2 regions of the Pseudoalteromonas maris genome follow, and region 2 is predicted to be linked to the other one. Evidence: riboswitches for the same ligand, from Rfam matches in the RefSeq annotation. Region 2 holds a riboswitch; the other holds the start of a gene.

What was found. Region 2 has a riboswitch for cyclic di-GMP ahead of AAEU32_RS13735 (Ig-like domain-containing protein). Riboswitches for the same ligand answer to the same signal wherever they lie in the genome.
Positions count from the first base shown of each region.
Region 1: it holds a riboswitch for cyclic di-GMP, as region 2 does, so the genes downstream of both, AAEU32_RS14775 (M12 family metallo-peptidase) here and AAEU32_RS13735 (Ig-like domain-containing protein) in region 2, are expected to answer to the same signal.

Region 1 covers NZ_JBMMUF010000013.1:44,168-49,449, forward strand. The annotation lists gene AAEU32_RS14765 (hypothetical protein) at 1-191, opposite strand, end outside; gene AAEU32_RS14770 (response regulator) at 451-1,074, opposite strand; cyclic di-GMP riboswitch class I at 1,468-1,553, shown strand; gene AAEU32_RS14775 (M12 family metallo-peptidase) at 1,630-3,723, shown strand; gene AAEU32_RS14780 (oxygen-binding di-iron domain-containing protein) at 3,874-4,605, opposite strand; gene AAEU32_RS14785 (chemotaxis protein) at 4,602-5,210, opposite strand.
Region 2 covers NZ_JBMMUF010000011.1:13,466-18,747, reverse strand. The annotation lists gene AAEU32_RS13750 (MBL fold metallo-hydrolase) at 1-346, shown strand, start outside; gene AAEU32_RS13745 (DUF2256 domain-containing protein) at 343-495, opposite strand; gene AAEU32_RS13740 (hypothetical protein) at 677-994, shown strand; cyclic di-GMP riboswitch class I at 1,346-1,427, shown strand; gene AAEU32_RS13735 (Ig-like domain-containing protein) at 1,498-4,503, shown strand; gene AAEU32_RS13730 (hypothetical protein) at 4,602-5,282, opposite strand, start outside.

The sequences.
Region 1 (5,282 bases), on a different contig from region 2:
TTAACTCGCCCCTTCACATCTTCGCCATCACAATTTTCGACATTAAATGTAAATACAGCATTTTTGTCACCACCGGCAGAAGCCATGGTGCCACCACCTGTATATTTATGTTCACCAACTAACGTACATCCTGTTGACAATGCGCTGGCTAAAACAATAGCCGAGAGCATTTTGAGATTTGAATGGACCATTACGTCCTCCCTATTCTTAATTCAACTTACTTGCTGTAATGTTTGCCACACTCTCAAGCTCACTTCAGAGTCATGGCTTCTCTTGTCAAACAGTTGTAAGGGCCACACTGCAACACTTCATGACACATCATCCTTACTGGCTGCATAATTTGAGTGTAAGCCTTTATTTTATATTAATATATTGAACAAATTACCTATTACGGGTACTTTGTTGATGTACATCATTTGCATTACCCTATACAAACTTTCGCCGAGTGGACTAAATTACTTCAGGGGTGCGCTTTAGTTTCATCGCGGCTTCTGTGCGATTTTCAACACCCAATTGTTTAAAGATTCGACTGGCATGAACGCGAACGGTTTTTTCTGATATGCCCAACTCGCGAGCTATGGCTTTATTACGCAAACCCTTCGCGATGAGCAGTAGTACTTTTTGCTGACTTGGAGTCAGGGACTGAAGAGTATCATCAGCTGATGTTTTATTACTTTGATTTGCTCGTTTAGCGTTGTCTTTTCCAAGGTAGCGCGCTACAACATTAGTAATGACATCGGCCACTTCCGTTTTCGAAATAAACTCCTGAGCACCAGCATTTAAACATTTCGTACAACTCTCAAAATCGTCATGGCCACTTATCACCACAACGGGTATATCGGGGTAATTTGTACAGATATACTCCAAACCCTGAACGCCTTCACTTCCTGGCATAGACAAATCAAGGATCAGCAGTGCTAATTGCGACTTATGCTGCTCTATGAGGCGAAATAATTGGTGGTAACAGTGGGCTGACTCAATCTCTAAATTCTGCCAGGTGCGCATTAACGTCTGCTCTATGGCAAACACAATAAGCGGATGATCATCCGCAACAGCTATTCGTATATTGCTCATCGTTGAGTACCTCATTTAACGTCTATCCATGTTCGCCATTTCATCGCTGCTGCGCAGTATCAACATCATTGAAATGGTGAGCGTGTATTGAGCCGCTGACTGCGCAACACATGCAAGACACTCAATTAATGCGGTATTTGAATTATTATGAAATGTTGAGAGTCCTGTAGTGAACGGTGAAAGTTCACTGCTCGTTATTTAAACATATACCGTACCCTTAAAGGTTACAAGAAACAAAAGCGGTTGCAACGAACTTATTACCAATAACCCTCAATGACTGCTGCAAAAACAAACAGCAAAAGTCAACACACCCTAGCACTATGTTCCTATTTTAAATAATTCATGTTGGAATTTTTAATGACCCTTGCTAGGCTTGAGTAACGTTTTAGCAACACGCTAATTTGGCAAACTATCCGAAAGGGTAGGACGCAAAGTCACCGGTCTAAGGGGGAACACTCTATGACAGCGGGATTGCTAGCACTCAGCTTGGATTAATGTCGCTGGGTCTACCTTTGCGTTCCAAATGACTATGGATCTGTATTTGGAGCATCACACATGAAACCTAATAAACCATTGGCACTGTGCACTTTGGCGATGGCAACCAGCTTTGCATTAAGCACAAGCGCTGCGGCAAACTCTGCCAGCAACCAAGCAAACATTCCCTACCAAGCTGTGGAAAATTTGCCACACAGCCGCCTGAAAACAAGTTTGTCGAAGCTACCTGCCCCCGTTCAGCAGAAGGTATTAAACAAGCTCAGCTCCCTTGGTATCCCAGTTGTTGATACTGACTTTATCGAAGCTGATGACAACGGCGAAATCTATTATGTTGAGATGGGTTTGAGCGTAGCACCCTCTGCAACAGTGCAAGCTAGCACCCAAACCTTACCTGAAATTGATGTGTTCAATTTGCACAGCAAACCCGCGGCTGCAAACACCGTCTACCTAGATTTTGACGGCGGTGAGGTGAGTGGCCGTGCCTGGGGCGGCGGCACCAGCTATGCCACCCTTCCCTATGACTTAGATGGCGACCCTGCATCTTTTAATGATTCAGAGCGTGCTCGTATCCACGAGATTTGGACGCGTATGGCGGATGATTTTGCCGCGTTTGATATAAATGTGACGACACAAGCACCAGCGACTTTTGGCCCTAACACGGGTTGGGTATTATTTACCAAAGACACTGATGCCAATGGCATAGCGATGCCTTCGCAAGGGGCTGGAGGCGTTGCTTATGTGAATGTCTGGGGACGTAGCGATTATACCAAATATCAACCTGCGTTTGCCTATTACAACCGCCTTGCATCCGGTGCTGCGAACACCATGGCTGAAGCTGGCTCTCACGAGCTAGGCCATAACCTTGGTTTGAGTCATGATGGCACATCAACAACCTCCTATTTCAGTGGCTTAGGTGAAAACCTAGATGTGAATAGTTGGGCGCCAATAATGGGCAACTCTTATAGAAAAAATATTACCCAATGGAGTATTGGTGAATACCCCGATGCCAACCAGTTTCAAGATGATATCGCTATTATCACCTCTAAACTTGGTGCATCTAGCGACACCGAAGGCACACAAACGTCCCCCAATACACTCACTATGGATGAATTTGGCCAATTCAGTGCGACCAACCGCGAAGCCGATCCAAGCAACGCACAAATGGCAAACAAAGGCACCATACAACAAGGTGACAGCGACTGGTTCCAATTCAGTGCGGGCACAGGGGCAGCGCAATTCAACGCCAACCCGGCATGGGATGCTTTTACGCGTGAGTCTCGCCGCGGCGCCAACTTAGACATTGGCTTGCGTCTTTATAACGCACAGGGCGATGTGATTGCCGCAACAGATGGACAAAGTGACTCCAACGCGTCATTGTCATTGGACTTGGCTGAGGGGGTTTATACACTTGAAGTCTACGGCGCATCAGGCCCGTACGTGAGCAACTATGCAAGCCAAGGGCACTATTATCTATCAGGGTATGTGCCACCCACAGCACCCGATACAACAGCACCGGATCCAAACCCGATGACATTTGCAATCGCTCCAAATGCAATTAGTCATGACCAAATCACGATGCAAGCCACAACTGCAATTGACGATAATGGCGCTGTGGTGAGCTACTTGTTCTCTTGCACTCAAGGCACAACAAATTGCACTGACAGCGCTTGGCAAAACAGTACTCAGTTTAGCGCTTCGAACTTATCAGCTCAGACGCAATATTGTTTCACAGTGCAAGCGAAGGATTTAGCAAACAACATGACCTTACCTTCAGCCTCGTTATGTGCAACGACACCTGCTGAACCACTGCCTCCTGCGACGCCTTCATCTTTAGTTGCAACAGATGGACAAAATGGCAGCGCATCGTTGCACTGGGGTGACAACAGTGACAATGAAACGGGCTTTGAGATCCAGCGTGAAAAGCAGCATAAAAACGGGCAATGGCGTGCAACCACGTTTATTACTGAAACTGGTGAAAATACAACAAGCTATGTAGACAGTAGTGATACTGGAGTATTTCGTTATCGCGTTCGCGCCATTAATACGGTGGGCGCATCACCTTGGAGTAACTGGGCGCAGGTTACAGTAACCAGCGACAGCTCTGGCGGTGGTGACGGCGAGAAACCGTGTAGAGGTAATAAGTGCACTAACTGATTACCTATGGTGAACCTTAACATTCACCATAGCATTACCACATTGTTGGCCCCCTGATGTTATAAGACCAAAGCAGCCAATTGGCTGCTTTTTTCATGGTATAGCACCCTAGTGACTGCTGCAAAAATAAACAGCAAAGATCAACACGCCCTAACAAGCTTGGCCAACACTGAGGTTTTCAAACCACTCTAAGAACTCATCGACCATTTCACCCTTAAAAATACGACCGTGTTGCGGCGCCAACATATCGATTTCCAGTTCGCGTACACGCGCTACCCAGTTGTTCTTTGCTGTATTAGAGGGCATCCATCGACGGTGAAAAAGTTCCATATGCTTCACATGCTGGCCAAAGTCTTCCACAAACATAGGCACATCCCCTTTTTCTAGAGCCGCACCAATATCTCCACTCATCAAAATGCGCGCATTGGCATCGTAGACGTTAAAGTTACCGGAAGAATGGAGGTAATGCGCCGGGATAAAACGCAGACTTATGGGGCCCAAATCAATACTTCCGCCCTCATCTTTAATTGACTCATAACGAATATTGTCCATGCCAAAGTGACGGATAAACCCTTCCCACAACCACGGAGCATAGAGCTTGGCATTGGGAATGGTTTTATCCCACAAGCCCAATGACGAGATAATGTCAGGGTCTTGGTGAGATGCAAATAATGTGGTCAATTGCTCAAGCTTTATATGCTGCAGCACACTGGCGAGCATAGGCGAAAATAATTCGATACCGCCGGGGTCCAACAGCATCGCTTGAGACGTTGTTTTTATCAAATATTGGTTAGTATCAATGATGCGCTCAGCTTTGGAGTCATCTCGTCCGAACACGACCCACTCGTGCTCCTTGCCTGAAAAAATGGTTGTAGATTTCAAATGGCATTCCTTTGAATTTTACTTATTTCTTTTAAATTACTGACCGTAGCTTGTTTAATCTTCAACGCAGCACCAACGATATAATCCGACACAGACTCTAATGAATGGCAAAACTCATTCGCTTGAGAAGCCTCGACTCTGGAACGAACCGCGATGTATTCTGCGCTGCGCATTTGCTTTTCTATCTCTTCAAAATAACTCTGAAGCGCAAATAGGGTATGAGAGAAGTGCTGCATCTGAGCCAAAAAATCCTGCTCGGCTTCATACACCCGCTTGGCCAACGCTTCGCAATCATGCTGCCCTGCTGCTTTGCGCAAGTGACTGGCGTACTGCTGGTTTCGCATTACCGCCAAAGCAAGCTTAAATAAGGTGTTTGATTGGGTTTCGATGTGATTAGAAATTTGAATTGTGGCTGTTGAGAATTCATCAATGTAATTAGTGATGGGGTCAAATCCTCGGGCTTCGTCACCAGCGCGAATAGCCACCACCCGCGCGTTCTTAGCTGTTAGCGAGAGACGTTTCGCTTCACCCACAATAATGCTCAGATTTGCAACGACTTTCGCCACAATCACAAAATTATCTATCGTACTTTTGTCAGCTTGCATGCACTTCAAGTGTTTAAGAATTGGCCTTTAATGAAGCTTAGATAATATCTTGCCAGTGTCTAGGGCACATGA
Region 2 (5,282 bases):
GGTGATTTGTGGCGATAATGAGGCGCCCAAATGTCTCGACTCCATCATCGAAGGAGTGCATCTTCTCGTTCACGAAGCCACGTTTTTAGCGGCAGATTTGCGTAAAGTCGGCTTTCACACGGGCCACAGTGACGTAGAGCGAATCAGTGAATACGCTCAAAAAAAGCGGGTGCCATACTTATTGTTGACGCATTTTAGCGCTCGCTATGGTGGACAAGTGTGTATGGATAAAATTCAGGATGTGGCGCAGCAACGATACACAGGGCGGCTGTTTTTAGCGGCAGATGGGATGACAATAGCAATGGATAAAACCGCTCACTGTGCGTTAGTGCGCAGTTGCTTCTAAGTGCCGCGGTGTTTGTGATGTGCACCAGCACATCTTTTTGAGCAGTACTTTACTTCATCCCAGTTGCGCTGCCATTTTTTACGCCAAGTGAAAGGGCGCTCACAAATGGGGCATATTTTCGATGGAAGGTTTTGTTTTCTGTGTGCCATTAGTGCCACTAACTATTTGCCATACTTCACATACGGGCAGCGAATGACCCTAAGATCACTGTTGTGAGTGATTGATTAGTGGCACAAAATCACAGCTGTTTAGGTACAAAGCACACAATTTCATTACTTGTTCAGTTTTTCCTGTTAGGCTGAAATTAATTATTATTCGAAGGTAAACAACATGACGCGTTATATCCCACTTACCATTTTGGCACTTAGCTTGGTGTCAGGCCTAGCTCAGGCAAAAGACCACAAAGAAAAACATAAATCGCTTCCGCCGGGCCTTCAGAAGAAAGTCGCAAATGGCGGTGAACTTCCTCCAGGCTGGCAAAAGAAACTGCGCCGTGGTGATATTTTAAGTCGCGATATTTATGACCGAGGCCGTATTATTCAGCCAATCTCAGATGACGGAATTATCGGTATTCAGGTTGATGACACCATCATTCGTGTGATTAACAACACACGTGAAATTGTTGATATCCTCAGTCGCAAACATTAGTGATTAAGTGTATCAATCGGGCACAGCATCCGTCATTGGAGTTAAGATGGCCATAAGGTTGACAATGAGCGGATGTGACAAAGGTGATCACTATCACTTTTATCGATAGTCTTTTATGAAAACGTTCATTTCATAGAACATCGAACTCATTTAAACCTCCATCCTTTGTCGGCTTCGACAGATTTGGCGGAGCATGGAAAAAATAATTTGTTTTTTAATCTTTGTTTTTTCTGAGACTTAAAGATTTGTACAAAAAAACACCAATTTTATACTTGATGTTTTTTTGTACATATTGCTACACTCCAATGAGCGTCACAGCATAGTTGTGCCGCTACCCACATTCGAAAGCACTCTCGAAAACGGCAAACATCAAGTAATTGATGGACGCAAAGCCACAGGCCCTACTTTAAAAGAGGGTGGCTGGGTTACCGAAGGAATGCGTTTTAGAGCTCAGTATAACTGGGAGCTTTCGAAGTTATTGAAAACTTTGAGAGGTTCTAGTTGTGAGATCTATTCTTCGCACTGAAACGTCTACGAACACCACTTCATCAGCTGGTAAAGCTTGCGCTCTTTTCGCGCTTACGCTTGGTTTGGCTTTTACCACGATGCAAGTACAGGCAACGCCAGTGAACGCGGCAGAGTCTGAAAGCAACAATGTGAAACTGCAAACACTCGAGTTGGCATCTATGGCGGCGGCTCTCAATGCTGCACACGAACAACATGATGCTAAAGCGCAATTAGTGAAATTGGCGCAGCAACGATATGCTAACCAGTTTGAATTGCTTGAGCGCGATCCTAGCGCTGTGTTGCGCACTATTTTGCCACAAGCAAAGCGTAATCAACTACGCGCTGTTTCTGGCGATGCAATGGCAAAAAAAGCATCTATCACAGGGACTCTAGAACTTGTATATCAAGACGCCTATGAGTCAGAAAACGACCGCTTACGCTATTTTTTAAAGTCTGCATCACAGCATACAGAATTGTTTCTACCTGAGTCAGCTCGTGCCCAGCAGTTGCGCTCTGGCCAGACACTGCGTGCTTCAGGTTGGCAATTCACTCAAGGCCACACCTCTCGATTACTGCTTGAGCAAGATAGCAATGCGCTAGAAGTGCTCGCAGTTGGTGAGAGCTCAGCAACAAGCAGCTCAAGCAGTGCATCAGTGTTGAGCGGTACCACAGGTGAGCAAAAAGTGGTGGTACTAGCACTCAATTTCCAAGATAACCCTTCACTGCAGCCTTGGACTACTCAAGAAGTACATGACATGGTATTTGGCCGTGTTAACGATTATTACCAAGAAGCGTCGTACGGACAAACTTGGCTTACAGGTGATGTATTTGGTTATTTCACCTTAGCTTTGAATACGACATGTGATTTTTCAATTATTGAACAGTATGCAGTGCAAGCAGCGGTTGATAATGGTGTTGATTTAAATCAGTACCAACGTCGCGTATACATGTTGCCAAAAAATAGTGCATGTAGCTGGTTAGGCCAAGGAACGATTGGCGGCACGCCTTCTACGTCATGGATCAATGGTGAGCTTAATCTAAAAATTATCGGCCATGAGTTGGGTCATAACTTAGGTTTAAGACATGCTAAACGCCTTAACTGTGGCTTCGACATCTACGATGAACAATGCTTGGTATCAAACTATGGCGACAGCTTAGATGTAATGGGTAAATCAGAAGGCCATTTCAATGTCTTGAATAAAGAGCGCTTGGGTTGGCTCAGTGCTCAATCAGGCGACATTATTGCTATCGATGCCGACGGTCAATATACACTGGAGTCGTATGCCACAGCGAAAGCAGGCCAAGCAAAAGGCTTAAAAGTACGTCGTGGTACAGACGCCACAACATCAGAACCTCTTTGGTACTACCTTGAATATCGTCAGGCTCAAGGCTTTGACAGCTTCTTAGCAGGCAAAGCCGTCACCAACGGTGTGTTAATGCACTACAACACAGCGGCTGAGCATATTGATAGTAGCATCTTGATGGATTTAACTCCTTACAGCTCGCTATTTGACAATGATGATGCAGCGCTAGAGGTAGGGCAAACGTTTGTTGATGCCACCGCGGGAATCAGTGTGACCACACAATGGGCTGATGAAAACGCCGCAAATGTGTCAGTGAGTTTCTCTGCACCTAGCTGTGTTGCTTCTGCTCCTACTTTGAGCATTGCACCGACTACCAGCGCATGGGTAGCACCAGGTACACAGGTAAACGTGAATGCCACTGTAACAAATAATGATAGCTTAGAGTGCGAAGCAGCAAGCTTTTTGGTCTCAACAGCAGTGCCAGCAAACTGGAGTGCTGCTTCTGAATTTGTGAACCTTGCACCAGGTCAAAGTGCGACAGTGAGTTTGTCAGTTATCTCTGACGTGCAAGCTACTGACGGTTTTTATGACCTTACTGTAAGTGTAGTGAACAATAACGATAATCAACACAGTGCTCAATCTGTATTTTCTTATGTGGTTGAAGCGCCACAGCCGCTATGTGAGTTGGCTGCTCCTAGTTGGGTGCTAGTTAATAATAACAGTGGAGTTGTAGATGCAGGTGTAACTGTTGTGTATGAAGGTGTACTTACCAACAACAATAGTGATGTGTGTGAACAAACATCATTTGACGTATTAGCTAATCTGCCTGTTGGCTTTAATGCCGACACGCAAACAATTTCACTGCTATCTGGCGAGTCTCAGTCAGTGAGTGTTGCTGTAACTTCATCAACCAACACGAATGCGGGTGTGTATGATTTTAGCATCCAAGCTCACAATGCAACTGATGCGCTTTATCAAAGTGCTGCCAGTGCAACGTACACTATCGCAGAGCCTGCGCCAGTGTGTGAACTTGGTGCACCTGCTGTTAACGTGCAAAGTATTGAAGGTTTTGTGAACGCCGGAGAGGAACAGATTTATACTGTAAGCGTTACAAATCAAAATCTTAACTGTGATGACGCAACATACTCACTGACTGTGATGACGCCTCAAGGTTGGTATGCCAGCACTGCTAACATCACCTTGGCAAACGGTCAAACAGCCAATACCACTGTTACTGTGGCTTCAGTCATAGATGCTAATGCGGGTAGTTACAGCTTGTTGTTAACTGCTAAAGATGTAAACAACGCGAATATCCGTACAGATGCATCACTGTCATACAACATCCAAGAGCAAGTGAACCATGCACCAATCGCTATGAGTGACTCTATTGCCATTAGTGCCAAAGCTGCAACAGTATTCAATGTACTTGTTAACGACGTAGATGAAGACGGTGATGTGTTAACTATCACCAGCGTAACTCAAGGCGCCAAAGGTACTGTGTCTATTACTGCTGATGGTCAGATTGAATATACGCCAGCAAAAAGCTTTAAAAGTAGTGACAGTTTTTCTTACACCATTAGCGATGGCGAATTTGAATCAACAACTACGGTAACTATTTCTCTGTCATCAACTGACAGCGGAAGTACTGACGACTCAGGAAGCACAGGCGGTACTAAAAAAGGACGTGGAGGAAAGTAATTGTTTTACCTAGCTTGGGGGTAAAATAAAAGGAGCCGGGATATTCTCTCGGCTCCTTGCTTGGTTTTAGCGTTTTTATACGCCGTACGAACTCTTTTCTATTGGCCTTCGTTTGTAGCTAACTGAATGCCAACATTAATGGTGTCGCTATTGCCTTGTGAGTCTTTAAGTGTAGCTTGAATAGTCTCAAATACACCAATAGCTTCTGTATTTTCTAGGCCAGGTTCCCATTCGATATTAAATGCACATTCATAGGTATCAGTACCTGAACCCACATAGCCTAGGGCTTGTCCGAATACACAACCATAGTACTCAACTCCGTTGTGCCAACCACCGCTATTAACCAATCTGAAGTTACTTGATTCCTCCTCATCAAATACTGAGTAGGTGATAGCTCCACCAACGGTCAATGCATCTAACGTTGCGTTATACAAGCCCGCGTTAGCAATCTCAATGACAATGAGTGAGTTGGTTGCAAACTTCATCGATGCCGCAGCGCCAACACTGTTGAAATTCACAACTGCTGAGGCGACATTACTTTGGATAATAGTATCAGGTGCTTCTTCCTCTGTACCTTCTGCATATGCAATGTTGTTATGCGGAGTACTTGGTGTGCCTTGAATTGAACGAGTAATGGTACAAGTCGCACTTTGGTCTGGTTCAAGGGTTAGCTCAACTAGAGGGAAAGGTGAAACGGCTACTAGACCAACGGTTCCGTTATTGTCGTCACCATCATCGAACATATCAATTAAACAATCCGCTGTGAGGTCGCCAAATCT